One region of the Micromonospora sp. NPDC007208 genome, then DNA from elsewhere that is predicted to be linked to it. Evidence: riboswitches for the same ligand, from Rfam matches in the RefSeq annotation. Region 1 holds a riboswitch; each other region holds the start of a gene.
The links. Region 1 has a riboswitch for cyclic di-AMP ahead of ACFYL6_RS31245 (C39 family peptidase). Riboswitches for the same ligand answer to the same signal wherever they lie in the genome.

Region 1 (7,412 bases):
CGTCGAAGTGCCGGCCGCTGCGGGTGGAGGTGATCGCGCCCTGGCGGCCCTGGCGGTACAGGTAGCAGATCCGGTCCAGCACGGAGATCTTCTCGGCCCCGATCAGCAGGGGGTGGCTGAACGGGATGTCCTCGTACCAGCCGGGAAAGAACCGCAGCTCCAACTCGTCCATGAAGTCCCGGCGGACCACCTTGTTCCAGGCGGTGTGCTGGACCCGCAGCAGTTGCGGCTGGTCGGCCAGCCGGGTGACGCCGGGAATTCCGCGCAGCAGCGGGCTGCTCGCGTCGACCTCCCGCCGGCCGTCCTCGTGCACCCGCAGGTGGTCGAGCATCAGCACGTCGGGCTGGTGTTGGCGCAGCCGGTCCAGCACGGCCGCGATGGTGCCCGGCGGCAACCAGTCGTCGCTGTCGACGAACCAGACGTACCGGCCGGTGGCCACGTCGAGCCCGGCGTTGCGGGCCAGCCCCAGACCCACGTTGCTGCTCAGGTGCACGACGCGGACGCCGTCGCGGCCGAGCGCGTACGAGTCGAGCATCGTGCCGCAGCCGTCGGGGGAGGCGTCGTCGACGGCGATCAGCTCGACCGCGTCCGATTCGCCGGCCGGGATGTCGGCCCGAATCGACTCGAGGCACTGGTACAGGTACGCCTCGACGCCGTACACGGGCACGACGATGCTCAGCAGCGGTGCGTGCGTCGGCTCATTGACCACGTCCGCCACCTTCGACGACCCGGGTGGCCGGCCCCGGAACCTGACGTTGCCGCCGATGGTGGAATCTCTGAACTCCCGCCCAGCAGAAGGTTAACGCCGGCCGGCGGGCGGTTCCCCGGTCCGGGGAACGCGGGCTCGTGGGGCGGGTGGGACGCGTCCGGTTCACCCGGGAGTGACCCGGTAGGGTGCCTCGGTGCGGCCCTGCCGGGTCGTCGCGGGCGTCGCCGTCGCGCCGTCCGACGCCGCGCCGAGGAGGATACGACCGTGCTGGTGACCCTGCCGAGCGTCGGGATCCCGGCATGACGAGCGTCGCCGCGGTGTCGGCAGCCCGGCCCGCACCCGCACCGGCCCGGCTGCCCTCGCTGACCGGGCTGCGGTGGATCGCCGCCCTGCTGGTCTTCGGCTTCCACGCCGGCACCATGCGGATCATCGCCGAGCCGGACTACAAGGCCGTGGTCGACGCGCTGTTCACCCTGGGCCTCTCCGGGGTGCAGTTCTTCTTCATCCTCAGCGGTTTCGTGCTGGTCTGGTCGGCCCGTCCGGGCGACTCCCGGCGTACCTTCTGGCGGCGACGGATCGCCAAGATCTACCCGAACCACCTGGTGCTGTGGGCGGCGACGCTGGCGGTCGCCGCGTTCTTCGCCGACCCGGTCCTTCCGGCTGCGGCGTTGGAGAACCTGCTGCTGTTGCAGGCGTGGGACCCCCGGCCGGGCTGGTTCTACAGCATCAACACCGTCAGCTGGTCGCTCTCCTGCGAGTTCTTCTTCTACCTCTGCCTGCCGCTGGCCCTGCCGCTGCTGCGCCGGGCCCGGCCGAAGGTGCTCTGGGCGCTGATCGTCGCGCTGCCGCTGCTGATCCTCGCGCTCTGGCCGGCGCAGGAGTTGGTGCCGGAGGTGAGTCGGTGGTGGTTCACCCAGATCTTCCCGCCGGTACGGTCGCTGGAGTTCTGGTTGGGCGCGGTGGCGGCCGAGTTGATGCGCCGGGGGCTCTGGCGCGGCCCCGGTCTGACCGTGGCCAGCGGGATCTTCCTGGTCACCTGGGTGGCGGCCGCGCAGTGGATTCGCGCCGAGCTGTGGACCACGCTGCTCGCGGTCGCGTACCTGTTGGTGATCGCCGCCGCCGCGGACGCGGACGTGCGGGGTCGGCGCTCGCCGTGGCGTTCCCGGCCGCTGGTCTGGCTCGGTGAGGTCTCGTTCGCCTTCTACCTGGTGCACGTGCTGGTGATGACGAGCGTGTTGCGCTGGAGCGGAACCTGGGGGATCGGCTTCGCGGGCTGGCGCGGCCCGGCCGTGGTGCTCGGCTTCCTGGTGACGAACCTGATCCTCGCCGGGCTGCTGCACCGCTTCGTCGAGACCCCGATGATGCGCCGGCTCGCGCCGCGCCGCGCGGCCCGTCCGGCACCCGTCCCCCGACAGCGCACCGCCGACGACGACGCCGCCCGGGACCCCGCGAGCAGCACCCGAGCCGAGGCCGGCGGGGCCGCCGACGAGGTCGGTCAGGCCGACGGCCGATCAACGTACGTCGAACTGCGCTGACAGCGTCCACCCTGGTCAAACGGGGTCGGCGCGGCGTGATTCGACACGCCCGTGGTCGGTGCGCCCGGGTCGACGCGACGGTAGCGTGGAGACGTGCTTCCGGTCGCGTTCACCTGTCCGCTGTGGTGGGTGGCGCGCTGGGCGACGCGGGTGCTGACCAGCCTCGCCGTCGTCGCGGCCCTGGCGCTCGGCGCAGGCCCGGCCACGGCCGCCGCGTCGACGCCCAGCCCGGTGCCAACGCCGAGCGCGGTTCCGGCCTCCGTCGCTGCCGTGCCGCTGGCCGCCTCCTACCGGCACGCCGGGGCGCACGGTGCGGCGCGCCCGGCCCCGGCGATACCGCCGGAGGCCGCCGAGGAGTCGGTGCCGGCCTGGTCGGTCGACACGCCGGTGGCGCTCCCCGGCGATCAGGGCACCGTCACGGCCGGCGTGCTGCCGGTCCGCGTGGCCGGGTCTGACCGGCTGCCCCTCGTCGACGGTGCGAGCGGTCAGGCCTCCCGGGCCCCACCCGGGCGCTGAGCCACCGGGACGACCGTCCCGTCTCCGCGCCCTGTCGACCCACCCGTTCCCCACCCCGCCGGCAAGTGGCCCACCGTGGCCCGCTGCCGGCGCGGCTCCCATCGCACTGCTCTCTCCCCGAGGTGCCGACCATGGAGACCGTCGTCTTCTACCAGTTCGTGACCGAGGTGCCGCGGGCCGCCGCCATCTGGTCGGCGCTGTTCCTGCTGACCCTGGGCCTGCTCACCGTGCTGGCCGCCCGCCCGGAACGGGACCGGCCCACGGACGACCCGCCCCCGGCCGCGCCCACCGCCCGGGAGCTGGCCGCCGCCGAGGCCGTCGACAGTCGCCGCTACGCCGAGGAGGTGGCCGTCGCCGCGGCCGGCGCGGCCACCACCGCCCGGCGGCGACGTGCCGCCTGGCTGGCCGCTCAGGAGCAGCTGGAGCGGGCCTGGGTCGGGTACGACGAGGCGGACACCGCCGCGCGTCGTTTCGCGGGCGCCGGGGCGCTGCCCACCCCGCAGACCCCGCACACCCCCGCCGAGTACGCCGCCCGGGAACGCTATCTGCACCGCGCGGCGATGGCGGCGTACTGGCGGGGCGACCTGAGCATGGCGCAGCTCGGCGACGTGTTCGGGCACCGGCGTGGCTGGGATCCCCGGCGGCACCCGGTCGAGCAGGAGGTACTGGTCAGCCGGGTGGTCCGGGATGCGCGGCTGGCCGACTACCGGGTGGCCGCCGACCGTGAGCGGGCCGCCTGGCGCGACGCGGAGTTGGCCGCCGAGTCGGCTCGTACCCTCGCCGAGGAGGCGTACGCGGCGGCAGCGCGGCTGCGCCCGACCCCGGTGTCCGCTCGCCGGACGGTGGCCGGGGCGATGCGTCCCGCCGTCGTGGCACGGTGGCGCCCGGCCCGGGCGGGTTGAGCCCGATCCGTGATGTGAGGCCGGTCACGCAATAGCGAAATCGGACGGTCGGCGCGATCGGCGGCATTGTTCCCGCGATTATGGCCGCGTTCTTCGCGGCCTGTCCGGTTGTCGCCCACAGGCGTCGCCGTAACCGGTTGTCCCATCGAGTCACATCATCGGCAATACGCGCAGAAATTGTCGCGCCAATTGGGGTTTACGCAGGTGAACCTGGCTTGGCAGGGCGTGGAGCGACCAGTAGTGTCGTCCCGTCCGGTGCGGTAACCGATCGCAAGACGCGACGCCGCACCGACCCGCTCAATCGTGATCAACGAACCGGGGACCCATCAGTAAGTCCGGGGTGAATCCGCGAGCCACGGCCCGCGGTAGGGCGATCTTCCCGCCCGAATCCGTCAGCTAACCCGGTAGGCGGTGTCGGAAGGAGTCCCATCCTCGTGCAGCACCTTTCCACCCCTCGGTTGTTCCCTCGCCTCCACGGCGCGGCGGTGCACCCGCTCACTCGTCCAGTGACGGTGAGCTGACCCCCCGGGTCATCGCCTTCCCCGCCCGGCCACGCCGGGCGTTCCCCTGAGCGGTTCACCATCCGCGGACCACGGTCCGTGCGCTGGCGCCTGCCCGGATACCGGCCCGGCCCCGGTGTGCCGCTCACCCCCCGATCCGTGGAGGACCCCGTGAAGCACACCCTGCAGCGTCAGCTCCGCCGCCTCGCCACCGAGCGTCCGTACCAGATCGTCGCCGCCTCCGCCGCGGCCCTCGCGATCGCCACCACCACCGGCGCCCTGCTCACCACTGCCGACGACGCCCCGGCCGGCCAGCGCACCGCGACCACTGTCGCCGAGATGCGCAGCGACGTTGCCGCCTCCCGCAGCGAGGTTCGGGACGCGTCCCCCTCGGCCAGCGCCGCGCCGACCACGGCCGCCCCGGCCACCAGCGCCGCGTCGCCCGCCGCCAAGGCCAGCAGCAACCCCGACCTGACCCGGAAGCCGGAGCGCCCGAAGCCGCCGGCGACCAAGGTGCTCGACTACGACTACGAGGCGCAGAACACCTACTACAACTGCGGCCCGGCGGCCACCCGGAACGCGCTCAGCGCCGCCGGCATCGACCGCACACAGGAGGAGCTCGGCGCCGAGCTGGGCACCACCGAGATGGGCACCAACTCGGCCGAGGACACCACCCGGGTGCTCAACGCCGAGGTGAAGGGCTCCCCGTACCGGACCCGGATGTTCCCCGGCGCGCCCAGCCCGGCCCAGATGGACCGCCTCCAGGCCGACGTGGTGAACGCCATCACCGACGGCCGGGGCGTGGTGGCCAACGTCGTCGGTGACGCCACCGACACCGACGGCGGCTGGCACTCCTACGGCGGCGGGCACTACATCGCCGTCGTGGGCTACAAGGACAACGGTCGTACCGTGCGAATCGCCGACTCGGCGAACCCGGCCGACCCGTCGTACTGGATCACCACCATCGACCTGGCCAACTGGATCACCAGCCGGGGCTACTCCGCCTGACCCGGGCACCCTGACCGCCGCGGGCGCCGTCTCCCACAAGGGGCCGGCGCCCGCGGCGTTTGTCCGCGCGGTCCCGTCGTACGCCGTCATCGGCGGCTCTCGTACCCGGCCGTGAACCGTGGGAGACTGCGGCCGTGGTGGAGACATCGGGTGGTCACGCCGGCCGTAGGCCGGTCCTGCTGCTGCTGCACGGCATGGGGGCGACCGGGGACGTGTGGTTGCCCTGGGCGCCCTACCTCGAGCAGCACTGGCCCGGGCGATGGCTGGCACCGGACCTCGCCGGCCACGGCTGGGCCCCGCCGCTGCCGTCGTACTCCTTCGCGGGTTTCGCCCAGCGGATCGCGCAGGCCCTCGCCCCCGACGACCGGCTGGTCGTGCTCGGGCACTCGCTGGGTGGGGTGGTCGGCCTGGCGCTGGCCGCCCGCGCCGCCGGGACGCCTGTGGACGCGGTGGTCGGGCTGGGCATCAAGGCGCTCTGGTCACCCGCGGAGCTGACCCGCGCCGCCGAGGTCGCCGCCCGCCCGGTGAGCTGGTTCGCCAGCCGCACCGAGGCGGCACGCCGCTACCTGCGCGTCGCCGGCCTGGTCGGCCTGGTCCCGCCGGACCACCCGGTGGTGGACGCCGGGCTGCGTCAGGTCGACGGCCGGTGGCGCCTCGCCATGGACCCGGCCGCCTTCGCCGTCGGCGAGCCCGACCTGGCCGCGCTGCTGGCGGCGACCGACGTTCCGGTGGTGCTGGCGCGCGGTGAGAACGACCCGATGGTCACCGACGAACAGCTCAAGGAGTACGGCGTACCGGTGGCCACGCTGCCCGGTCTCGGGCACAACGCGCACGTGGAGGACCCGGCGGCGGTGTTGGCGCTGCTCGACCCGTACCGCTGAGCGGGGCTACGCCGGTGTGGGCGCGGTGAGGGTCTCGGCCGGTGCCAGCTCCCGGCGCGCGGCGGTCAGGAACGCCTCGGCGTACGACTCGGCCGGGAAGTCACCCAGGTAGCGGCGGCGGGTGGCCCAGCGGGCCTCGGCCAGCGGGTCGGTGTCCAGCAACGCGGTCAGCACCTCGTCCACGTTGGACATGTCCCGGTGCAGCACGTAACCCGACCCGGCCAGCGGGAACCGCTCCACGAACCGGTCGCCCTCGTCGCCCATGTCGGTGACCGCGTACGGCTTTCCGGAGTAGAGGAAGTCGGAGATCACGCCGGACACGTCGGAGACCAGCGCGTCGGCGGAGTTGACGCACTCGGTCAGGCTCAGCTCCCGAGCCGCCGCGCCGACCACGTGCGGACGGCCGGTGCGGGTCCGGTCGGCGACGAGCAACTCGGTCAGGCGGCCCAACTGGCGGGCCGATGCCGGGTTCTGCGTGGTGTACGGGTGGGCCCGCAGGATCACCGTCGCGCCGCGCTCCAGCAGTCGACGCAGCAGCCCTTCGGCCACCGGCAGCGAGCAGTAGTTGGCGTCGGCGTGGTGCCCGGTCCAGGTCGGGGTGTACAGCACCGTCGGGTGCGCCAACCCTCGCGCGGGCTCCGGGCGTACCTCGATCGCCTCGACCTGTGGGCGACCCACCACCACGAACTTGTCCGCCGGGATCTGCACCCCGGCGCGGGCGTACCTGTCGATCGCCGCCTGCCCGGCCACGAAGATCCGGTCGAAGATCCCCGACACCGGGTTGGCGCTCGGCGCCTTGTCGCTGTCGCCGTGGTGCAACTGGATGTGGGTGAGCTGGGTGAAGCGGACGCAGTGGCTGTTCTTCGCCCCGTGGTTGACGTAGAACGCCGCCCGCAGGCTCGGCACCAACGCCTCGTCCATCGCCCCCAGGGTGGGGCAGTAGACCACCGGCGCGTCGGTGGCCGCCGCGATCGGGGCCAGGAACTCCGGCTCGCGCAGCACGACCAGGAACGGCCGGCCGATCCGTTCCAGGTACGGCAGCCACATGGTGACCTGGTATTCCGAGCCGGGAGGCGCGGAGAAGTAGAGCAGGAACTCCGGCTGGTGCCGGCGCAGCGCGGCGGCCACCGCCCCACCACCGGCCCGCGGCCGGAACCGCCGCCGGGCCAGGTCCAGTGCGACCGCACCGGCGCCCGCGCCGACCAGCAGGCTGGCGGCCAGCGCCACACCGGCCGGCAGGGCGAGAGCGGCGGCGAGCGCCAGCGCGGCGAGCAGCCCGAGCAGGGCCGTGCCGAGCTGGCCGGCGATCAGCGGCGTCCAGGCGGGTACCGGCAGGTTGGCCGCCCGGATCTCCAGGCTGC
Region 2 (7,412 bases), on a different contig from region 1:
CGGGCAGGGTCGCGCCGACCGCCCCGGCGTGGCGCAGGTTCGGGGTGAGCAGGAACAGCACCAGCCCGACCATCACCGTGGTGAGCACGAGCTTGACCAGCACCCAGCGGTGGCGCAGCAGGCCCCACGGGGTGAGCAGCGAGCTGGCGACTCCGATCAGCCAGACCAGGACGCTCAGTGGCGCGAACAGCACCGTGCCGACCAGGGCCGTGACCGGATAGACCACCGCCGGGTCGGCGCCCCGCTGCACCGCGATGCCGAGGGTGAGCAGCACCAGGTCGGTGCCCAGCCAGCCGAGCGAGGTGACGAGGTGCAGGGTGAGCAGGGCCTTGCGGGTGGTGGGTCGGATCCGAGGCATACCGCGATGCTGCCCGCCGACGCCGGCCGGGTCGTCCGACGAGCGACGACATCAGGGGTACGCCCGGCGACGTAGCCCGGTCCCTGGACGCACGTGATGCCTGTGAGTCATCACGATGACTCACAGGCATCACGACCCGTAGGGAACGGCTGGGGTCAGTAGACCGACAGGTGTACGTGGTTGGTGTGGTCGGTCGACGGGGTGCCCTGCGCCCCGCTGTACGACTTCCACCCGCTGCTGGGCAGCCAGATCTGCTTGTACCAAATCACGTAGAGCACGGCGAGCCGGTCCGCGTTGCGGATGAAGTACGCGGCCAGGTTGTTGCCGTAGGTCTTGTCGCCACCGGTCGCGGCTCCACCGAAGCCGCCCTTCTGTGCCGCGAAGTCGCAGGCCCGGCCCTTCGGGTGTTCACCGGAGCCGCTGGGGCGGTGGCACGAGACGTACCGGGTGAAACCCGCGGCCTTCGCCTGGTTGAGCGCGTGCAGGGTGCGCGGGGTGATGCAGCCGCTGGCCGGCGTGGGGTCGTTGATGCTGCACGACTCGGAGGGCCAGGAGCCGTCGGAGTTGCGCGGCGCGGCTGTCGCGTTGGCGGTGGAGGTGCCCCGGTTGGAGTCGGTGTCCGCGGTGGTCTGCGGCTTGGGTGTGGTGGCCACGGTCAGGGCCCGTTCGGCCTGTTCCTTGCGCTTGGCCATCACCGCGACCTGCTTGCGCTGTTCGTTGATCTCGCCGTCCAGGGCGACCCGGGTGCGGTTGGCCTTGTCCTTGCTGTTCAGCAGGTCGCGCAGCACCCGGTCCTCGTTGGCGGCCACCGCGTCGAGCGCGGCGGCCCGGTCCATGAAGCCTTCCGGTGTGTTGCTGTTGAGCAGCGCCGACATCGCGCCGAGCCGGCCGGTGCGGTAGGCCACTTCGGCGATCTCGCCGACCTTGCCGTTGCGCTGGTCGATCTCGACCTCGATGGTCTTCAGCTGGGTGGCGAGCTGCTGCTGCCGTTGTACGGAGGTGTCCAGGGCGCGCTTCGCGTCCAGGTAGCCCTTGCTGGCCGCCTCGAGTTGGGCGCGCAGCGCCGGGGTGCCGCCCTCCTCGTCGGAGTCGGGTGCGGCGGCCCGTAGGCCGGTCGGGGGAGCGGCCGAGGCGGTGCCGGCCGGGAGCGCGACGCCGAGGGCGAACATCGCGACGATCAGGGCCGCCAGTCGGGCGGCGGGTGGTCGTGCTGGTGCCACTGCGCATGTCCTTCCGTCAGCCGCCGACCGGGTTAGCTGACGGGTTCGGGACGGAAGATCCCTACCGCTGACGCGGATGCACCCCAGGAACATGGTTCCCCGGTTCGCCCAGGTGGGCGATTAGGCGGCGACCGCCACCGGCGCCGGGAGGGCGCCGCCTGGTGGAGGCCGGGACCGAGCCTACCGGTGCCGGTGGGGCGGCTGCAGCCAATGTGACGGACGGTGCGTGCGTCACCACGGAAAATCACGGCCCGGTCACCACTCGATGGAGCCACACGCCCCGGAGGCGGCGCCCGGCTCGATCTGCAACGTCGCGTGCTCGATGCGGAAGTCGTCGTGCAGGGCCGTACGCGCCGCGGTGAGCACGGCGCCGACCTCCGCGCCGGGTGCCATGGTCAGGTGCGCGGAGGCCACCTCCATGCCCGAGGTGAGCGTCCAGACGTGCAGGTCGTGCACCTCGACGACGCCGGGGACCGCGGCCAGCCGGTCGTGCACGGCGGTCACCTGGAGGTGCTCCGGGGCGGCCTGCACCAGGATGCGGAGGGCGGCGCGGGCCAGCCGCCAGGTGCGCGGCAGGATGAACACGCCGATGGCGACCGCGACCAGGGGGTCCGCCCACCACCAGTCGGTGACGCTGATGAGCAGCGCCGCACCGATGACGCCGAGCGAGCCGAGCAGGTCGCCGAGCACCTCCAGGTAGGCGCCCTGGAGGTTGATGCTCTCCCGGGCCCCGGCGCGCAGCATGGCGAAGGCGGCGATGTTCGCGAGCAGGCCGAGCACGGCCACCGCGAGCATCGGACCGGCGATGACCTGGTGCGGGTCGCCGAACCGGCGGATCGCCTCGATCACCACGTAGATCGCGACGCCGGAGAGCAGGACGGCGTTGGCCAGCGCGGCGAGCACCTCGAGCCGGTAGAGGCCGAAGGTGCGCTGCGGGTCGCCGGTGGCCCGGCGGGTCGCCGTGATCGCGGCGAGCGCCATCCCGATGCCGAGCACGTCGGTGAACATGTGCCCGGCGTCGGAGAGCAGGGCGAGCGAGCCGGTGTGCAGGGCGGCCACCGCCTCGACCACCATCAGGGTGGCGAGCAGACCGAATGCCGCCCAGAGGCGACCCCGGTGCTGGTGTGCGGCATTGGCGACGGACCCATGGTGGTGGTCATGACCTGCGCCCACGAGAACCACCTTCCGCCGCTGGTCGGGACCCGGTCAAATGTATGCTCACATCGCTATGTATGCAAGTGTACGGGTAGCGCCTTCCCGCCGGCGGCGGTCCGTACGGGTCAGCCGGTCGGGTCGATGGTGGTGAGCCGCTGGGTGGCCCGGGAGAGCGCCACGTACAGGGTGCGTACCCCGGCGCCCGGATCCGCCCGGATCTCGCTCGGGGCGACCAGCACCACCCCGTCGTACTCCATGCCCTTGGCTTCCAGGCTGGTCACCACCTGCAACCTCGGCGCGCCGAGCGCGCCGAGCCAACCGGCGACCTCGTCCCGGCGGGGGACCGGCGTGATCACCCCGACCGTGCCCTCCACCTCGGCCAGCAGGCCGGCGGCGGCCTCCACGGTCGCGGTCTCCAACCCCGTCGGGGGCACCACCAGCTCGACCGGCTCGACCCCGGTGGAGCGGACGGCGGTCGGCAGCGGCAGGTCCGGGTAGAGCCGACGGATCTCCGCCGCCGCCACCGCGAAGATCTCCGCCGAGTTGCGGTAGTTGGTGGTGAGCGTGAAGTCGTGCCGCTTGCGCCGGCCCAGCGCCTGGTCGCGGGCTCGGGTCAGCTCCTCCGGATCGCCGGTCCACGCGGTCTGCGCGGGGTCGCCCACCACGGTCCAGGATGCCAGCCGGCCGCGGCGACCGATCATCCGCCACTGCATCGGCGAGACGTCCTGCGCCTCGTCCACCACCACGTGCGCGTACTCCCGGTAGTCCTCCGGGCGCTCGCGGGCCGCCGCGCGGGCGGCCCGCTGCCGCTCGCCGAGGGTGCTCAGCTCGCGGACGCCACCGGCGAGCTGGAACGGGTCGCGTCGCGCCTTGGCCGGCTGCGCGGGCTTGCCGAGCAGCGCGTCCAACTCGTCCAGCAACGCCACGTCGGCGATGGTCAGCCCGGCCGAGTCCAGGTTCCGGTACGCGGCGTTGAGCAGCCGGATCTCCGCCGAGGAGAGGATTCCCCCGGCGTACCGGCGCAGCCGGTCCGGCTGCGCCAGCCAGCCGAGCACGTGCCGGGGGTGCAGCCGAGGCCACCACGCCTTGAGGAACTCCCGGAACTCCGGCCGCTCGGCGATCTCCGCCTCGAAGGCCGGCTGCTCCGGCAGTCGACCGCTGCTCAGCTCACGGGCCTGTGCCCAGAGCGCGGCGAACACCCCGTCGAAACCGGCCCGGCGCACCTCGTTGCGCCGTGCGCCGCGTTGCAGCGCGCGGTCCCGGATCCGGTCCAGCGCGGCCCGGTCCAGCCGCAGCAGCGTGCCCCGGTAGAGCAGCCGTAGCTCACCCGGGCCGCCCGGCACCGCGTCGCGGGCCGCCCGCTCCAGCACCCGGCGCATCCGCAGCGAGCCCTTCACCGCCGCCACCTCGGGTGGGTCGGGGCGGGTGGCGGTCATTCCCGGGAACAGGGTGCCCAGTGAGTGCAGAGTCGCGGTGTCCTCACCGAGTGACGGCAGCACCGAGCCGATGTACTCGACGAAGACCGACGACGGGCCGACCACCAGGATGCCGCCGCCCGCGTAGCGGCTGCGGTCGGAGTACAGCAGGAACGCGGCCCGGTGCAGGGCGACAGCGGTCTTGCCGGTGCCGGGGCCGCCCGCGACGATCGTCACCCCGGAACCGGGCGAGCGAATCGCCTCGTCCTGCTCCCGCTGGATGGTCGCCACGATGTCGCGCATGCCCCGGCCGGTGGCCTTGGACAGGGTGGCCAGCAACGCGCCGTCACCGACGACAGTCATCCCCTCCGGGGCGGCGGTCGGGTCCAGCAGGTCGTCCTCGATCCGGGTGACCCGCTCGGCGCGGGACTGGATCGTGCGCCGCCGCACCACGTCCAGCGGCTGCGCCGGGGTGGCCTGGTAGAAGGCGGCGGCGGCCGGCGCGCGCCAGTCCACGACAAGCGTGACGGCGTTCTCGTCGCGGATCCCGAGTCGCCCGACGTGCAGCACCTGACGGTCGCGCAGGTCCAGCCGGCCGAAGACCAACCCCTCGTGCTCGGCGTCCAGGGTGTGCCGCCGCTGCGCCGCGTGGAAGACCATCGCGTCGCGCTCGACCAGAGCGCCGTGCGTGCCCACCCGCGCCATCCGGTAGCCGTCGCGCTCGGCGCGGACGGCCGACTGCCGCAGCTCGGCCAGTCGGGCGTACACCCGGTCGAGGTGTCGTTGCTCGACGGCGATCTCCTGCTCCAGGCCGGTCTGGTCGGTCAACGCACGCTCCTTCAGGGGTCGCCGGCAGGCGGCGGGAACCGCGCGGGCCAACCGAGAAGAGTACGGCCCCGGGCCCGACCCGCCGCGCCCGAGGTGCGCGAACGTGCTCAGGCAGCCGTCTCGGCGGGGGTCGTGGCACGGTGGGCCGGCGGCGGTTCCGCGAGCACCCGCCGCAGCACGCTGGTGAGCGCGGCGTTGACCTCGTCCGGGCGTTCCATCATCAGCATGTGGCCGGCGCCCGGGCAGACGGTCAGCTCGGTGGCCGGCAGAGCCGCCGCGATGGACTCGGCGCACGGCGGTGGGGTCAGCCGGTCCCGGTCGCCGACCAGGGCGGCGGCCGGCAGGTGGGCCAGCGCGGCGAGGGTGTCCAGTCGGTGCTGGGTGCCGATCGAGGCGCGGAACCCGCCGATCGAGCGCAGCGAGGCACGAGCCACCGCCGACGTCACCAGGCGGATGTCGGCCGGCTCGCAACGGTCACCGAACAGCATCCACCGGATGCTCGGTTGCAGCGCGTTCAGCAGTGCCCGGGGCGCGCGCCACGAGCCACACCGGGCCAGCACGCCGGCGCCGGTCGTCTCGGCCAGCCGGATCAACCGAGCGATTCGCGGCGAGAGCCCGTAGACGGTGTGCGTGTGCCCCTCGGCGGTGGTCGAGACGAAGACCAGGCCGGCGGTACGGGCGGCGAAGTGCGCGGGGTGGCGGTGGGCGTACTCCATGATCGTCATGCCGCCCATCGAGTGCCCGACCAGCACCACTGGGCCGGTCGGCGCCACCGCGTCGATCACCGCGGCCAGGTCGTCACCCAACTGGGCCAGGGTGGCCGTGGGCAGCGCCATGCAGCTGGACCGGCCGTGCCCCCGCGCGTCGTAGGCGACCACCCGCACCGCACCGCCGAACGGCGCCTCGGTGAGCGCGTCGACCTGCCGGTGCCAGGCGCGCCCGTCCAGCGTCCAGCCGTGCAGCAGGATGGCGGTGACCTGGGCGTCCGTCGGACCCGTCGCCTCGACGTTGAGCCGTACACCGTCCGGCAGACCGACCTCGAACCGCTCCGGCATCGCCACCTCCCCAGGGCCGCCCAGTACCACCAGCACCGGGATACCCGGCGGTAACACCGGCTACCCGCCATGACACCACGCCAATCGCGGCGTGGCGAACATTCCCGTCCTCGCCCGTGCTGGACGGCGGCGGGCCAAGCTGAACGGCATGAGGTCGTCGGGAGCGCCCATGGGCGCGACGTCGGGGCAGGGGCGGCAGGCCGGCGGTACGCCCCGCGCCGCGCTGGCCGACCTGCTCGCCGGTAATCGGCGGTTCGTCAGCGGCCAGCCGGTGCACGGACACGACGTCACGGCCGCCGCCGCGGCCTCCGGCGACCAGCAGCCGTACGCCGTGGTGCTGGGCTGCATCGACTCCCGGGTGCCGCTGGAGGCGATCTTCGACCAGACCTTCGGCGCGATCTGTGTGATCCGTACCGGGGGACACGTGCTCGATCGCGCGGTCTGCGGCTCGATCGAGTACGTGGTCGGCCAGCTCGGCGTACCGCTGGTGATGGTCCTCGGCCACGAGCGGTGCGGCGCGGTGCAGGCCACGGTGGAGGCGCTGCGCACCGGGCAGCGTCCCGGAGGGTCGCTGGCGCACCTGGTGGACGAGATCGCCCCGGCGGTGATCGAGGCGGGGATCGACGATCCGGCGGTGCAGCCGCTGGCGATCCGCCGGCACGTCCGGCGCACGGTGCGTACGCTGCGCCAGGACGACCTGCTGGCCGGGCCGGTGGCCGCCGGCCGGGTGGCCGTGGTCGGCGGACTCTACGACCTGGCCACCGGCGAGGTCGCCCTGCTCGATCCAGGCTGACCCGGCCCCGGATACGCAAAACCGCCCGCCGGGAACTCCCGGCGGGCGGTTCGGTTGGTGCGGTGGGGGAGGGCTCAGCCCTCGAAGACGCCGGCCGCGACCAGGCGCTTCTCGGTGGCCTCCCAGCCGTCACCCGGGTGGGTGGCAGCCAGGTTGTTGATCTCCGCCCGGATCTTGGCGGCGTGGCCGGCGGCGGCCAGCACGCGGATCTCCTCGACGAAGGCGTCGGAGTCCGTGCGCAGGTGCGCGGTCTTGCCGTTGGTCAGGTTCCGCACGTAGGCGTGCTTGCCGCCGTTGAGCGGGATGAGGTACTTGAACTCGCCCAGCACGCTGAGGGCGCCACCCTGGCCAGCCTGGCCGGCCCGGACGGACGCGCGCGCGGTCTTAGAGGTGTTGCTCGCCACGGAGGTACTCCTTGCAAGACGTACGGGAGGACTGGACGTCCGGGGGCTGTGTGCGGGTCGTACGTGACTCGGCCCGCGAAGGTGTAACGCGGCATAAGCCGCCGGTGGAACTGTACAGGACCACGACATCATGCTGGTCGTCGCGGTGTCCTGAGAGGCAACGGCGACCACCCGTCCGGCTATT
Region 3 (7,412 bases), on a different contig from region 1:
CGTCGCAGACCACCGTACACGCGTCGCCGACGCCACGGTTCTTGAGCTCGCTCAGGACGCTGAGCCAGAACGCGGCACCTAGCCGCCGCCGGCCCACATTCGGCAGGCATGGGCCCTCTAACGGTGGGCCATACACCCCACCCGACGACCATGACACCTCACCTATCTGCGCGACCTCGAATCGATTGAAGTAGGGCGGGCATGCCTCGCCTTGGCGATCGTTGAGCTGCAGAAATTCACTGATCACACTAGCCATGCCCGCCCTACCGTCGTCGGCAAGTGGCGCTTCTACGCACCGATCTTACAAGTACAAGCCGACGCAGGAACACGTAGCTTATTGCTAAAGTTCTGGCGCTTCTTCTCTAGTCGCTCGAGCCGCCGTCACACAGCCCGCCAACTCCTGGCTGAAATGCCGAGGTTGCTCCGCTCTTGCCCCGCAGTCAACGTTACGGCCGTACCAGTGCACGACGCGCCGCTATACAAGACGACGACCCAATTATTCATGTTTTCGGCAGACCTGTGCGTAGCACTACCATCCGTTGTACAGTATTTACCGAGTGAATCGGCGTAGAAACTACCGGTGTAATTTGTACCGGTCCAGAGGCAGAGCTTCCCAAGATGATTTAAGTTGCACTGTGAACGACTGGCAGCCGCAGGGCTTCCGACAGTTGCGGTTGTGGCGGCCACTACAATTGCCGACGAAAGCACAATCCGCGCCAAAGGCTTGAGCTTCAATACAGCCTCCCCAATCAGTTATAGGCACCGATGACTATAACTCATCTATTGAGACATGCAAGGCTTTGCTTTGGGCCCGCTGCCATGTAAGGTTGGGGGCAGTCGTCCATTGACGACGAATAAGATCGTGCTCACTTCCGGACAACCCGCAGTTCATCGCGGTACTCAAGGGGATCCAGGTGCCCTGCCTCGACGGCGGTCGGCCCCTGACGCCCGGACCGGGCCTGACGGAGAAGGCGTACATCACCAGGGGCGCTCCACTTACTACTACCGCGGATCACTACGTAGACGATGAAGGTTCTTCGCGCCAATAGTCGTCTGCGAAGAAAAGCCGCTCGTGTCAGTCTCCCACGTTGTCTTCGGTGCCGTCGCGGATGATCGCGGCGAGGATCGGGCACGTAACGGGCACGGCCAGCGCAAGAAGCGGTAGGAACGATCGAGGCCCCCAGCCAGGGAACCTGTCCTGAGTTGGGGCCTCGCGGTGGAGCGGGTGACGGGAATCGAACCCGCACTGTCAGCTTGGGAAGCTGATGTTCTGCCATTGAACTACACCCGCAAGCGGCACCACTGTACCTGAGTCGTCGAGCCCGTGCACCCAGGCACCCCCGGTGACCGCAGGTGTCCGGGGACCGTGTCGCCCGGGTCGGCCGGGGTGATCCACTCGGTTTCCTGAAAGTCGGGGCATCCGGAGCGCCGGGATAGCGCAGTTTCCCTGAAGTCGAGTGGATCATGCGGGAGTGGCGGCCCGGCAGGTGTGGCGGGTGTGGCAGGCATGCGCATCGGTGCCGGCCCCGTCACGACGGGGCCGGCACCGATGATCTTTCGGTCGTGGTCAGGCGGCCGTGCACTGGACGTCACGGCTGAGGCGGGTCGGGCGCGCCTGCGGGACGGCGAAGGGCGCGGCCGCCGCCGACGGGGAGTTTGGGTCGAGCCACACCCGAACGGCCGGCCGGCCCGGCGCGAGGCCCGGAATGCCAGCGATGTGCTGCTCACGGCGGGTGAGCATCGCCACGTCGACGGTGAACTCGAAGAGCCTCCAGTCGACCTGCGGCTCGGCCCGGGCGCTCTGCGCCAACTGCGCCACCCGGACCGGATCGGTCACCGGACGGGCGCGCCCCGCCACGTACGCCTCGTCGTCGCTCTCCTCGGCGGGGAACGAGTGCAGCGCGTAACGGCCGTCACGTTCGAGGTCGCGGCGCTTGGGCGAGTCGATGATGAAGCAGAACAGCCCCTCCGCGCTGATGACCGGGGAGACCGGATGGACGCGGGGCCCGCCGTCGGCACGGACCGTGGCCAGATAGCCGAAGCCCGGCCCGTACTGCTGGAGGAGAACGCGGATCCCGTCGGCGAGTCGGGGCTCGTCGGCGGCGAATTCGGACCAGGAAGCCATGCGGGCATTCTATCGAACAAATGTACGAGCAGCGACCTCGACGCGCTGGTCACCGGCACCGAATCCGGCCACTTTTGGCAGCGCGGCTATGGTGGTCCGATGCTGCTCTCCGACCGCGACCTGGTCTCCGAGATCAAGGCTGGCACGCTGGGCCTGGAGCCGTTCGAGCCGACCCTGGTCCAACCGTCCAGCATCGACGTCCGACTCGACCGGCTGTTCCGGGTCTTCAACAACCACCTCTACACCCACATCGACCCCGCCATGCAGCAGGACGACCTGACGTCGGTGGTCGAGGTCCCCGACGGCGAGCCGTTCGTGCTGCACCCGGGGGAGTTCGTGCTCGCCTCGACGCTGGAGGTCATCTCGCTGGGTGACCAGCTCGCCGGTCGGCTGGAGGGCAAGAGCTCCCTGGGCCGGCTCGGGCTGCTCACGCACTCCACCGCCGGCTTCATCGACCCGGGCTTCTCCGGCCACGTGACGCTGGAGCTCTCGAACGTGGCGAACCTGCCGATCACGCTCTGGCCGGGCATGAAGATCGGGCAGCTCTGCATCTTCCGGCTCTCCTCGCCGGCCGAGCACCCGTACGGCTCGGTGGTCTACGGCTCGCGCTACCAGGGCCAGCGGGGGCCGACGCCAAGCCGCGCCTGGCAGCACTGGCGCACCTGGCCGACCCGCTGAGGCCGACCCGCTGAGGCCGACCCGCTGAGGCCGATCCGCTAGAAACAGAACGACGAGGGCCCGCCGCGACGAATCGCGACGGGCCCTTCGGTCACCCGGGGTCAGCCTGGGCGGCCGTAGCTGTGGATCGGGCCGTCGTCGACCTTCTTCATCTTGACCGGTTGACCGGCCTGCGAGGCGTGCACCACCCAGCCGCCGCCGACGTACATGCCGACGTGGTGGATGTCGCTGTAGTAGAAGACCAGGTCGCCGGGGCGCAGGTCGCCCCTGCTGACGTTCTTCGTGACGCGGCTCTGCGCGGCGGCGTTGTGCGGCAGCGACACGCCGGCCTTCGCCCAGGCGGCCAGCATGAGCCCGGAGCAGTCGTACGAGTTCGGACCCTCGGCACCCCAGACGTAGGGCTTGCCGATCTGGGCGCAGGCGAACTTGACCGCGGTGCCCGCGGCGCCGCCGGGGTAGCTGCCCGGGCAGGGCGCCGGGCGCAGCGGACCGCCGCCACCGTTGCCGTACACCTTGAGGCGCAGCTTCTGCAGGCGGTCGATCTCCTCGTTGATCTGCTTCTTCTTCGCCGCCAGCTGAGCTTCGGTGCGGGTCAGCTGGGCCACCATCTCGTCCAGCGGCGCCTTCTGCGCGGCCAGCTGGTCGCGCAGGTCGGCCACCTGGCGTACGTCCTTCTGCTGGTTGTGCGCGAAGCGGTCGAGCATCTCCAGTTGGCCGACCACCTCGCTGGGCGACCTGCTGCCCAGCACCGCGTTGACGGTCGAGACGTTCTCGCCCTTGTAGGCGCGTACGGCCAGGGCGCTGACCTTGTCCATCGCGGCGTCGACCTGGCGCTCCAGCGGAGTGATCCGGGCGGCCAGCGCGTCGGCCTGCCTGCGCTTCGCCGCGAGGTCGGTGCGGGTGGCGTTGTGCCGTTCGATGATCGGTTCGAGTTTGTTCCAGTCGGCGTCGATCTGGCGCTCGATCTCGGCGACGGACGGGTCGGCGTGGGCCGCCGTGGCACTGCCGGTCAGGACGACGGCGATGCTGGCCAACGCGGCGAGTGCGGTGGTGAAGCGGGACCAGCGTGGGCGCGGCACGATCGACGCCGGGCCGGCTGATGCCGACCGCTCGGACGACGGCCGCGGGGCATGGAGTGCCACCGGGGTTCCGTACTCCTTCTTCCTGACCGCCTACCGGGTTAGCTGACGGGTTCGGGCGGGAAGTCGGCGCCCTACCGCAGTGGTTGCGGATTCACCCCGAGGGACCTGGGTCCCCGGTTCGCTCGGAAACGACTCGGCGGTGTCGGTCCGTTACCGCCCGGGCTGGGCGGAGCTGCTGTCGGGCCGACGAATGACCAGAGTAGAGACGCTTGTTACCGATCCGCAACCCGTGCGGCCGTGACACTCCGTACCGATTGGAAGAGGCCACGGACCGTGTGTGAAGAATTCTTTCCGCGCGCTTCGATAGATGGAAAGGTATTGACGTGACCTCCCGGGCGGCGCGATGGTGACCTGACCTCACTCCGAGAGAATCTAGGGGGTTCGATGCACCATCCAACCCTGTCGACCGGCTGGCGCGCACTGCTCGCCGCCACCGTGGTCGCCGCCGCGACCACGGTGCCACTCTCCGTCGGCCCGGCCGCCGCCGCACCCACCACCGACCGCCAGCAGCAGTACGCCGCCGCGGCCACCGAGTACGGCGTACCGACCGTGGTGCTGCTCGGCGTCTCCTACCTGGAGTCGCGCTGGGACACCAACGCCGGCACACCGAGCACCAGTGGCGGCTACGGCCCGATGCACCTGACCGACGCCCGGCACGTGGCCGCCCTCCCCGGGGGCGGTCACCACGACGCCGGTGCCGAGGACCCACGCGGCGACGACTCCCGTCCCGCCCGGGTGCCCGCGCCCCGGCCGGTCGAGGCCCCCGCGCCGTCCACCGCCGCGTTGCAGACCGTGGACGCCGCCGCCTCGCTGACCGGCGCCACCCCCGAGGCACTGCGCACCGACGCGGGCCTCAACATCCGGGGTGGGGCCGCGCTGCTGAGCGCGTACCAGAGAGATCTGGGCGCGCCGGTGGGCGCGGACACCGACCCGGCGGCCTGGTACGGCGCGGTGGCCCGCTACTCGGGCGCGGACAGCGCCGACGCCGCGGCGGCCTTCGCCGACGAGGTCTTCACCACCGTCGGCGCGGGCGCGTCGCGGGTGACCGACGACGGCCAGCGGGTCACCCTGCCGGCCAGCGCGGTGCGGCCCGAGCGTTCCTGGTTGGACCGGCTGGGCCTGCGCCGGCTGGCCCGCCCGGACGGGGTGGAGTGCCCCAGCACCATCTCCTGCGAGTGGATCCCGGCGCCCTACGAGGCGTTCGGCGACGGGGACTACGGCAACCACGACCTCTCCGACCGCCCCGCCCGGCAGAAGATCGAGTACATCGTCATCCACGACACCGAGGCGAGTTGGGCGACGACCCTGCAACTCGTCCAGGATCCGACCTACGTGAGCTGGCACTACTCGCTGCGCTCGGTCGACGGGCACATCGCCCAGCACGTGAAGACCAAGGACGTCGGCTGGCACGCCGGTAACTGGTACGTCAACGCGAAGTCGATCGGTCTGGAGCACGAGGGCTTCGCGGCGCAGGGCACCTGGTACACCGAGGCGATGTACCGCACCTCGGCGAAGCTGGTGCGGCACCTGGCGCTGCGGCTGGGCATCCCACTGGACCGCCAGCACATCATCGGCCACGACAACGTGCCCGGCACCATCGCCTCGACCGTGCGGGGAATGCACTGGGATCCGGGCCCGTACTGGGACTGGACGCACTACTTCGACCTGCTGCACGCGCCTCGACTGGACACCGGCACCCCGGCCACCGGGCTGGTCCGGATCGACCCGGACTACGCCACCAACCGGCCGGCGTTCACCGGCTGTGTCACCGCGGGCGTGCCCTGCGCGCCACGCGGCTCCTCGGCGGTGGTGCTGCGCAGCGCACCGTCCGCGGACGCGCCGCTGGTCAACGACATCGCGCTCCGTCCGGACGGCACCCCGAACACGATGACCGTGTCGGACCACGGGGCCCGGGCATCCGCCGGGCAGACGTACGCGCTGGCCGGGCGGCAGGGTGACTGGACGGCCATCTGGTACCTCGGCCAGCGGGCCTGGTTCCACAACCCGACGTCCGCGCCGACCGCAAGTTGGACCGTCGGCGTCGTGGCCACGCCGAAGCCCGGACGGACCACCATTCCGGTCTACGGACGGGCCTACCCGGAGCAGGCGGCGTACCCGGAGGGCGTGCCCTACCAGGCGATCTCGCCGCTGCAGTACACCCTGGCCGCCGGTCAGCGGTACGCCGTCGGCGCGGTGCTGGCCGGCGAGTACTACCGGGCCAGTACGTTCGACGGCTCCTCGCCCGGCGACTGGACGGTGATTCGCGGCAAGAACCGCTACGCGCAGATCCAGTTCGGCCACCGGATCATGTACGTCGACCTCGCCGACGTGCAGCTGTTGCCGTCCCCGGTGGGCGCGCCCCGCTGAGAACCACGACGGCCCCCGGTCGGTGACCGGGGGCCGTCGTGTTGCGCGAGGTGGATCAGCCGGGTCTGCGGAAACCGGCGATCGGCATGGTGGTGATGCTGGACACCTGCACCGGCTTGCCGGCACGTGGCGCGTGCACCATCTGGTTGTTGCCCAGATACAGCCCGACGTGACTCAGGCCGGAGAAGAAGAAGACCAGGTCGCCGGGGCGGGCGTCGGCCCGCGAGACGGCCTTGCCCTCGTTCCACTGGTCACCCGTGTGGTGGGTGAGGTAGATCCCGGCCGCCTTGTAGGCGTACTGGGTCAGCCCCGAGCAGTCGAACGAGTTCGGGCCGGTGGCACCCCAGACGTACGGCTTGCCGACCTTGCCGCAGGCGGTCCTGATCGCGGTGCGGGCCGCCGCGCTGACCACTCCGTTGATGGTCGGGCAGGCCGCGGTCACCACCGTGGTCTTCGGCATCGACGCCTCGAGCTGCTTGATCTCGCCGTCGATCTGCTTCTTCTTCGCCGCCAGCTCGTTCTGCTGCCGGGTCTGGGTGACGATCAGCGCGTCCAGCTTCTGCTTCTCGCCGTCGTACTTGGCCCGGACGGCCAGCACACCCTCGACCTCCTTGCGCTCCTGCGAAGCGAGCCGGTCGAGGATGGTGAGCTGCTCGGTGAGCGTGTCCGGCTTGGCGCTGACCAGCAGCGCGCCGATGTCGTGCGACGGGCCCGAGATGTAGTAGCGGGAGGCGAGGTCGCCGACCCGGTTGAGCGCCAGCTCGCTCTGTAGCGCCAGCGGCTCGATCTTCTTCTGGAGGTTCGCCGACTTCTGTCGGTTGACCTTCAGCTGCGCCCGGACCTTGTTGTACTGCTCGATGGTGGGCTCCAACTGCTCCCACTTCTTGTCGATCTGCGCCTCGATCTCGTCGACCGTGGGCGCGGCATGTGCCGGCGCGGTCAGCAGACCGGCGCCGACCGCCGCCGCGGCGACCAGGATCAGCACCCGGTGCGCGGCGCGGCGCAGGCCACCAGAGCGAGCAGACGCATTCAGGTCGTGACGATGAGGGGGCATGGTTGCCACCGGCACCGACTCCTTTGCAACCGACCGCCGGGCGCCT
Region 4 (7,412 bases), on a different contig from region 1:
GCCCGGCTGGTCGGCCGGACCACGTCGGCGACCGTGAGCACGCCCCGGGCCCGCCCGTCCCAACCGGCAACGATGGCCGTACGGCCGGCGGCCTCCGCGTCACGCACGGCCCACTCGATCTCCGGCGGTACGTCGATCTCGTGCTCGTGCAGCAGCCGGACGCGGCCGACCAGGACGGCCCGGCCGTCGACCGTGCCGGTCACCCCCAGCCCTTCCAGGTTGCCGAAGGCGGCCACCGGGGGCAGCGCGCCCGCGTCGGCGGCAGCGGCGGCGACCGCACGGGCGATCGGGTGCTCGGAGGCGGCCTCCACCGCCCCGGCCACCCGGAGCAGCTCGGCCCGATCCACGCCGCTGGCCGGCACCACGTCCACCAGCGTCATCCGGCCGGTCGTCACCGTGCCGGTCTTGTCGAGCACCACGGTGTCCACCCGGCGGGTCGACTCCAACACCTCCGGGCCCTTGATCAGCACGCCGAGCTGGGCGCCCCGACCGGTGCCGACCAGCAGCGCGGTCGGGGTGGCCAGGCCGAGCGCGCACGGGCAGGCGATGATCAGCACGGCCACGGCGGCGGTGAACGCGGCGGTCGGGCCGGCCCCGGTGCCGAGCCACCAGCCGAGCGTGCCGACGGCGAGGGTGATGACGATCGGTACGAAGACACCGGAGATCCGGTCCGCCAGTCGCTGCACGGCCGCCTTGCCGCTCTGCGCCTGCTCGACCAGGTCGGCCATCCGGGCGAGCTGGGTGTCCGCGCCGACCCGGGTGGCGGTGACGATCAGCCGTCCACCGGCGTTGATCGTGGCGCCGACCACACCGTCGCCCGGGGCGACCTCGACCGGCACCGACTCACCGGTGAGCATGCTGGCGTCGACCGCGGAGGTGCCCTCCTCGACCACCCCGTCGGTGGCGATCTTCTCCCCGGGGCGGACCACGAACCGGTCACCGACGGCGAGCCGGTCCACCGGGATCAGGGTCTCCACGCCGTCGCGCAGGACCGCCACGTCCTTGGCGCCGAGGTCGAGCAGGGCGCGCAGGGCGGCGCCGGCGGTGCGCTTGGACCGGGCCTCGAAGTAGCGACCGGCCAGGATGAACACGGTGACCCCGGCGGCCGCCTCCAGGTAGATGTTGCCGGCGCCGTCGGTCCGGGTGATGTCGAAGCGGAACGGGTGCGTCATCCCGGGCATCCCCGCGTCACCGAGGAAGAGCGCCCAGAGCGACCAGCCGAACGCGGCCAGGGTGCCGAGCGACACCAGGGTGTCCATGGTGGCCGCGCCGTGCCGCAGGTTGGTCCAGGCGGCCCGGTGGAACGGCAGCCCACCCCAGACCACCACCGGGGCGGCCAGGGTCAGCGACAGCCACTGCCAGTAGTCGAACTGCCAGGCCGGGACCATGGCCAGCAGGACCACAGGCACGCTCAGGGCCACCGAGACCCAGAGCCGGGTACGCGGCCCCCGCAACGGGTCCACCGGAGCTTCCGCGCTGGGCGGGGCCGGCAGCGCCGCCGTGTAGCCGGTCTTCTGCACGGTCCCGATCAGGTCGTCCGGCGTGACGCCATCGGCGTACCGGACGGTCGCCTTCTCGGTGGCGTAGTTGACGGTGGCGCTCACCCCGTCCATCCGGTTGAGCTTCTTCTCGATCCGGGCGGCGCACGCGGCGCAGGTCATCCCGCCGATCGCCAGTTCGATCCGGTTGGGTGCCTCGGGCAGCGGTCTGCTGGTGGTGGTCATCGTCTGGTCCCGTCAGTTGTGTCCGTGCCCGGGGGTGCCGTGGTCGGCCCCGCCGGTCGGCGCGGGCCCGCTCGGGGTGGGGGCGGTTGCGGTCGGTGCGGCGCCGGCGACCACTGTGAACTCGGCGGTGTGCACCCGCCCGCCGTGTTGGAAGTCGAGGTAGAGCCGATAGCTGCCCGCCGAGGGCACCTCGGCGAGGAAGGTGACGGCCGGACCGGGCCGGGTGCGCCCATCGCCGGGCGTGCCGTCCGGGTGCACGTGCAGGTACGCCAGATCACCCCGGCGCAGCGCCACCAGGTGCCCGTACGCGCCCAGGTAGGGCTCCAGGTCGGTGACCGGTCGCCCGTTCCGGCTGACGGTCAGGGTCAGCGACGACGTGCGGCCGGGCTGCGGCGCTCCGGTCAGGGTGACCGTGTAGCCGTCGACGGTGGTGCTGGTCGCCGGGGCGGGCAACGGCTGTTCGGTCAGCTCACCGGGGACGGTCACGTCCACGCCGAGGGTCAGCGGCTCGCCTCCGGTCGGCGTGAAGTCCGCGAACGCCCGCCACTGCCCGGGGCCGGTCAGCGGGGTGTCGACCCGCCAGGTGCCGTCCGGGGCGAGCTCGGGGTGGACGTGACGGAAGCCGGAGAGGTCCCGCCGGGCGACGATCAGGTGCATCCGCTTGTCGTGCGCCACCTCGTAACGGGTGACCGGGCGGCCGTCCGGGCCGGCGATCCGGAAGGCGAACTCGCCGGCCGGGGCGTCGACCCGTTCGAGGCTGTAGCCGCGCTCGGAGACGAGCAGCCCGCCGGGAAGCCGGTCGGCCGTACCGCCCCGCTCGTCCGCCGCCGGGATGGCGGCAGCGTCGTGCCGGCCCTCGACCACCGGGGTGCGGTCGACGACCCGGCCGACCCCGTAGGTCGCGCCGAAGACCGCCGCCAGGCCGACGGCGAACCCGGCCAGTCTCGTCACCGTACGCACGCCGGCCCTCCGATCACGCGTCGACGAGGTCGTAGCCGGCCTCGTCGACGGCGGCCCGGACAACCGCGGTGTCCAGCGGCTGGTCGCTGCTGACGGTGACCCGGCCGGCGGCGAGGTCGACCTGGACGTCACGCACGCCCGCGATGGCGCTGACCTCGGCGCTCACCGCGCTGACGCAGTGCCCACAGGTCATGCCCTGCACCTGATACGTCGTGTTGACCATCGGAGCGTCTCCTTTACGGTACCGGTACCCGGTGGGGGTATCTCATCCGGACACGACCGTACCATACCCCCTGGGGGTACGCTATCCTGGTCGACATGACCGCACCCACCCCGATCCGCGGATACACCGCCAGCAAGGACCAACTGCTCGCGCGGCTCCGCCGCGTCGAGGGGCAGGTCCGGGGCATCGAGAAGATGGTCGACGACGACCGCTACTGCATCGACGTGCTCACCCAGATCTCCGCGATCCAGGCCGCCCTCGACAAGGTGGCCCTGGGGCTGCTCGACGGGCACGCCCGGCACTGCATGCACGAGGGCGCCGCCGAGGGTCGGGCCGACGAGATGGCCACCGAGATGATGGCGGCGGTCGGCCGGCTCATGAAGCGCGGCTGACGGGCCGGGGTCCGCCACGCGGGCGGTTCGACCGCCCGACACTCCGCCACGACCTGCGACCCTCGGGTGGGCTGGCTAGCATCTCCCACGATGGCCCTCCGTATGCCGCTGCACAGTCGGGCACCGGCGCCGCCGCGACGTGGCGTCGCCCCCGGCCGACCGGGCCGAACACTGACCGTCCGTGATCAAGTGGTGATCAGGCAGCGATCCCCCCCCGCCGTTCGCCGCGTTTCCACCGAAACGGTGAACCGCCCGGCACGCTGACCCGTACCCCGCACCGGATCGTTGGGAGTTCTCGCCTTGGCCGCCGACCACACTCACCCCGCGCCGTCCGCCCCACCACGGGTGCGACGGATCCTCGTCGTGACTGTGGTACCCCTCTTCGTCGCCACAGTGCTCGCCGCGGCGCTGCTCTGGCCGCGCGGCGGGTCACCGCAGACCGATGGTGGTGCGGACGTGCCGCGCCACCCCGGCACGGTCACCCGGGTGGTGAGTGAGCCGTGCCCGCCGGTGCCGTCGGTTCCCGAGGGCACACCGAGGGTCGGCGAGGGGCGGTGCGGCACGGTCGACGTCCGGGTGGACGACGGGCCGGCCGCCGGCCAACAGGTACGGACACCGGTGCCCGACGGGCCCGGCGCGCCCCGGGTCGAGGTCGGTGACGAGGTCATCCTGGTCGAGCTGGCCGATCCCACCGATCCCACCACCAGCAACTGGAACATCGCCGAGCACCAACGCGGCACCCCGATGGTGTGGCTGGCGGTGGTCTTCGCGGCCGCGATCGTCGCGTTCGGTCGGTGGCGGGGTCTGGCCGCGCTCGCCGGGCTGGCCGCCAGCTTCGCCATCCTGCTCACCTTCGTGTTGCCGGGCATCGGCGCCGGCAGGTCGCCACTGCTGGTGGCGGTGGTCGGCGCGGCCCTGATCATGTTCGTGGTGCTCTATCTGACGCACGGGGTCACCGCGCAGACCTCGGTCGCGGTGCTCGGCACCCTGGGCAGCCTGGTGCTGACCGGCGTGCTCGCCACCATCGCCACGGCCGCGACCCACCTCACCGGCTTCGGCAGCGAAGACGCCACCACCCTGTCGATGTTCCAGGGCGACGTGGACCTGCACGGTCTGCTGCTCGCCGGGATCATCATCGGGTCGCTCGGGGTGCTCGACGACGTGACGGTCACCCAGGCCGCCACCGTCACCGAGCTGGCCAACGCCAACCCCGGGCTGACCCGGTTGCAGCTGTACCGGGCGGCCACCCGGGTCGGCCGCGCGCACATCGCCTCCACTGTCAACACCATCGTGCTGGCGTACGCGGGCGCGTCACTGCCCCTGCTGCTCCTGCTCACCGCCGACTCGCGGCCGATCGGGCAGATCCTCACCAGTGAGTTCCTCGCGCAGGAGATCGTCCGCAGCGCGGTCGCCACCCTCGGTCTGATCGCCGCCGTACCGCTGACCACCGGGCTGGCCGCGGTGGTGACCGCCGCCGGGCGCACCGAGGCCACGCCGTCCACCGACGCTCCCGCGCCCCGGCCCCAGCCGGACCGCACGGAGGCACTGGCCGCACTCAGCTCACCGCGGAAGGCCGGCTCCGACGAGCCGGACCGGACGCGGCCCGCACCCCCATCCGAGGCCACCGACCGGTGGCCGGAGTCGAACAGGAGCACGGATACGGCATGGTGACACTCCTCAGCGTGACCAGATCGGGCATCCACCCTGAGAACCGCGTCACTGGTCACTCAACGCTATGGCGAAATGACGCTTTTGGTCGGCATCCAGGCGTAGCTCACCCGGTCGACTCTCGGGTAACCTCGCTGCCGGTTACCGATGAAGGCGCGAAGCGGCGCCTGCGGTGCCACCGCCCAATCGCCAGCCGGCGAGCCGGGGACCCAGGTACCTGGGGTGAATCCGCGTCAGCGGTAGGGGCCACTTCCGCCCCGAACCCGTCAGCTAACCCGGTCGGCGGTCGACGGAAGGGAACATTGTGACGGCACCCCTACGCCGCTGGATGACACCCGTGGTGGCCGTGATCGCCGCACTGACCGTGCTCGCCGGGCCCCTCCCGGCCCACGCCGCCCCGACGACCCCCACACCGTCCGGGCACGAGGAGGACGGCGAACCCAAGCTGCTCAACGATGTCATCGAGCAGGCCAACCGCGACTACTCCGCCGCCAAGTCCAAGCTGGACAAGTCAAAGAAGCGGCAGGGCGAGTTGGCCGCAGAGGTCGACCGGGCCAAGGCCGACCTGGACGCGTTGGCCCCGCAGGTCGGGCAGATCGCCGCCCAGGCGTACCGGACCGGCCGGATCGGCGCGGTCGCGATGCTGCTGGAGAGCGAAGCTCCCGACTCGTTCGTCCGGCGCGCCGGGATGCTCGACGAGATGAACATGGTCAACGAGAAGAAGCTCTCCGAGGTCAACGAGGTGAAGGCCCGCGCCGAGCAGGCGAAGCTCGCCCTCGACACGGAGGTCCGGGAGCAGCAGAAGCAGACCGCCCTGATGGCCAAGCGGAAGAGCGAGGCCGACAAGGCGCTCTCCCTCGTCGGTGGAAAGGGCTTCACCGGCGGCCTGGTGGACGCCACCTCACCGGTCGCGAAGATCGGCCCGGGTCGCACCGCCGACGGTGACTGGAAACCCCAGTCGTGCAGCGAGAACGACCCCACCACGTCCGGCTGCATCACGCCACGCACGCTGCACGCGTACAAGGAGGTCAAGCGGGCCGGCTTCAACCGGTTCGTCGGCTGCTACCGCCCCGGCGGGCCGTGGGAGCACCCGAAGGGCCGTGCCTGCGACTGGTCGCTGCAGAAGAGCGGCTTCTCCCCCTGGCACAACGAGGACACCCGGACGTACGGCAACAACGTCGCCGCGTTCCTCATCCGTAACGCCGACCGGCTCGGCATCTACTACGTGATCTGGAACCGGCAGATCTGGTTCCCGGCCACCGGCTGGAGTTCGTACAGCGGGCCGTCGAACCACACCGACCACGTCCACATGTCGCTGCTCTGACCCGCACGATCACCGTCGAGGGCCGTTCCGCGTGACGCGGAGCGGCCCTCGTCGCGTCAGACGGTGGCAGGCGCGGCCGGGTCGGTCGACTCGGGCGATCCGGCCGGGGTGTCCAGCGTCGCGAAGCCAGCCGGCACGGCGGCCACCTGACGTACCGCTCCGGCGGCCAGCCGGTAGGACACCCCCACCACCGCGCACCGCCCCCGCGCCACCTCGTCGGCCAGCACGGAAGACTGCCCGAGCAACGTCTCGACGGTCTGTGCGATGTGGATGTCGACGATGCCGTCGATGTCATCCACGCCCTCGGCATCGGCCCGACGCAGGCTGGGCAGCACGGCGTCGACCACGGCGCGCAGATGCCCGCTCGGCGCGGTACCGGTGGCGGCGGCCTCCCGGGCGGCCTGCACCGCACCGCACGAGTCGTGGCCGAGCACCACCACCAGCGGAGTGCCGAGCACGGTCACCGCGTACTCGACGCTGCCGAGCACCTCGGGGCCGGTGGTGTGCCCGGCCGTGCGGACCACGAACAGGTCGCCGAGCCCCCGGTCGAAGATGATCTCGGCGGCCAGCCGGGAGTCGGAGCAGCCGACGATCACCGCGAACGGGTGTTGCCCGTCGGCCACGGCGGCCCGGTGCTCGGCATCCTGGTTGGGGTGGCGTGGGGCGCCACCGACGAAGCGCCGGTTGCCGGCGATCAGCTCGGCGTACGCACGGGTCGGCTCGCTGAGCGCGGTGGCCCGGTCGGTGGTCCGCTGCGGACCCGGCTGACCGCCGGAGCTCCCGGTATGACTCATCCCGCACCTCGTCTCGACGCATCTGGCCTGGTCAAGCCGGCTTTCCGCCGGCCGGGCGGGCGGGCGCTGGCTCGTGCTCCACCGTCACACGCACCGTAAGATGCGTCAAGGTATGCGTGATTTAAATTTCATACGTTGACTCCGGCCGCCCCCTGGGCAACCTTCCCCGGGCAGGGCGGACAAGACTCTCGTGAGGGCAGGCGGACATCCGGAAAGGCGGTCACACGATGGCGAGCACCGTGACGGGCGACACCGGCGGCGGACGGAACTGGACGTTCCTCACCAACCACGGGCACGTCCTGCTGGCCATCGCCCGCGATCCGACCG

Region 2: another riboswitch for cyclic di-AMP. It lies ahead of ACFYL6_RS16550 (coiled-coil domain-containing protein); the one in region 1 lies ahead of ACFYL6_RS31245 (C39 family peptidase).
Region 3: another riboswitch for cyclic di-AMP. It lies ahead of ACFYL6_RS11820 (NlpC/P60 family protein); the one in region 1 lies ahead of ACFYL6_RS31245 (C39 family peptidase).
Region 4: another riboswitch for cyclic di-AMP. It lies ahead of ACFYL6_RS14055 (coiled-coil domain-containing protein); the one in region 1 lies ahead of ACFYL6_RS31245 (C39 family peptidase).

The regions. Positions count from the first base shown of each region.
Region 1 is NZ_JBIAFG010000024.1:15,930-23,341, forward strand. Features, by position in the region: gene ACFYL6_RS31225 (glycosyltransferase family 2 protein) at 1-709, opposite strand, end outside; gene ACFYL6_RS31230 (acyltransferase family protein) at 1,009-2,244, shown strand; gene ACFYL6_RS31235 (hypothetical protein) at 2,338-2,760, shown strand; gene ACFYL6_RS31240 (hypothetical protein) at 2,892-3,662, shown strand; cyclic di-AMP (ydaO/yuaA leader) riboswitch at 3,947-4,088, shown strand; gene ACFYL6_RS31245 (C39 family peptidase) at 4,322-5,170, shown strand; gene ACFYL6_RS31250 (alpha/beta fold hydrolase) at 5,305-6,051, shown strand; gene ACFYL6_RS31255 (CDP-glycerol glycerophosphotransferase family protein) at 6,058-7,412, opposite strand, start outside.
Region 2 is NZ_JBIAFG010000007.1:92,886-100,297, reverse strand. Features, by position in the region: gene ACFYL6_RS16555 (hypothetical protein) at 1-358, opposite strand, end outside; gene ACFYL6_RS16550 (coiled-coil domain-containing protein) at 514-1,578, opposite strand; cyclic di-AMP (ydaO/yuaA leader) riboswitch at 1,584-1,715, opposite strand; gene ACFYL6_RS16545 (cation diffusion facilitator family transporter) at 1,834-2,751, opposite strand; gene ACFYL6_RS16540 (HelD family protein) at 2,859-4,976, opposite strand; gene ACFYL6_RS16535 (alpha/beta fold hydrolase) at 5,084-6,031, opposite strand; gene ACFYL6_RS16530 (carbonic anhydrase) at 6,201-6,824, shown strand; gene ACFYL6_RS16525 (hypothetical protein) at 6,899-7,228, opposite strand.
Region 3 is NZ_JBIAFG010000005.1:2,624-10,035, reverse strand. Features, by position in the region: partial or broken gene ACFYL6_RS11845 (transposase) at 1-79, opposite strand, end outside; gene ACFYL6_RS11840 (peptidase inhibitor family I36 protein) at 382-687, opposite strand; tRNA gene ACFYL6_RS11835 (tRNA-Gly) at 1,218-1,291, opposite strand; gene ACFYL6_RS11830 (pyridoxamine 5'-phosphate oxidase family protein) at 1,568-2,125, opposite strand; gene dcd (dCTP deaminase) at 2,225-2,803, shown strand; gene ACFYL6_RS11820 (NlpC/P60 family protein) at 2,905-3,882, opposite strand; cyclic di-AMP (ydaO/yuaA leader) riboswitch at 3,959-4,094, opposite strand; gene ACFYL6_RS11815 (N-acetylmuramoyl-L-alanine amidase) at 4,330-6,312, shown strand; gene ACFYL6_RS11810 (NlpC/P60 family protein) at 6,368-7,381, opposite strand.
Region 4 is NZ_JBIAFG010000005.1:473,475-480,886, reverse strand. Features, by position in the region: gene ACFYL6_RS14080 (heavy metal translocating P-type ATPase) at 1-1,724, opposite strand, end outside; gene ACFYL6_RS14075 (hypothetical protein) at 1,737-2,684, opposite strand; gene ACFYL6_RS14070 (heavy-metal-associated domain-containing protein) at 2,698-2,907, opposite strand; gene ACFYL6_RS14065 (metal-sensitive transcriptional regulator) at 3,003-3,299, shown strand; gene ACFYL6_RS14060 (YibE/F family protein) at 3,600-4,970, shown strand; cyclic di-AMP (ydaO/yuaA leader) riboswitch at 5,137-5,267, shown strand; gene ACFYL6_RS14055 (coiled-coil domain-containing protein) at 5,272-6,291, shown strand; gene ACFYL6_RS14050 (carbonic anhydrase) at 6,348-7,085, opposite strand; gene ACFYL6_RS14045 (helix-turn-helix transcriptional regulator) at 7,313-7,412, shown strand, end outside.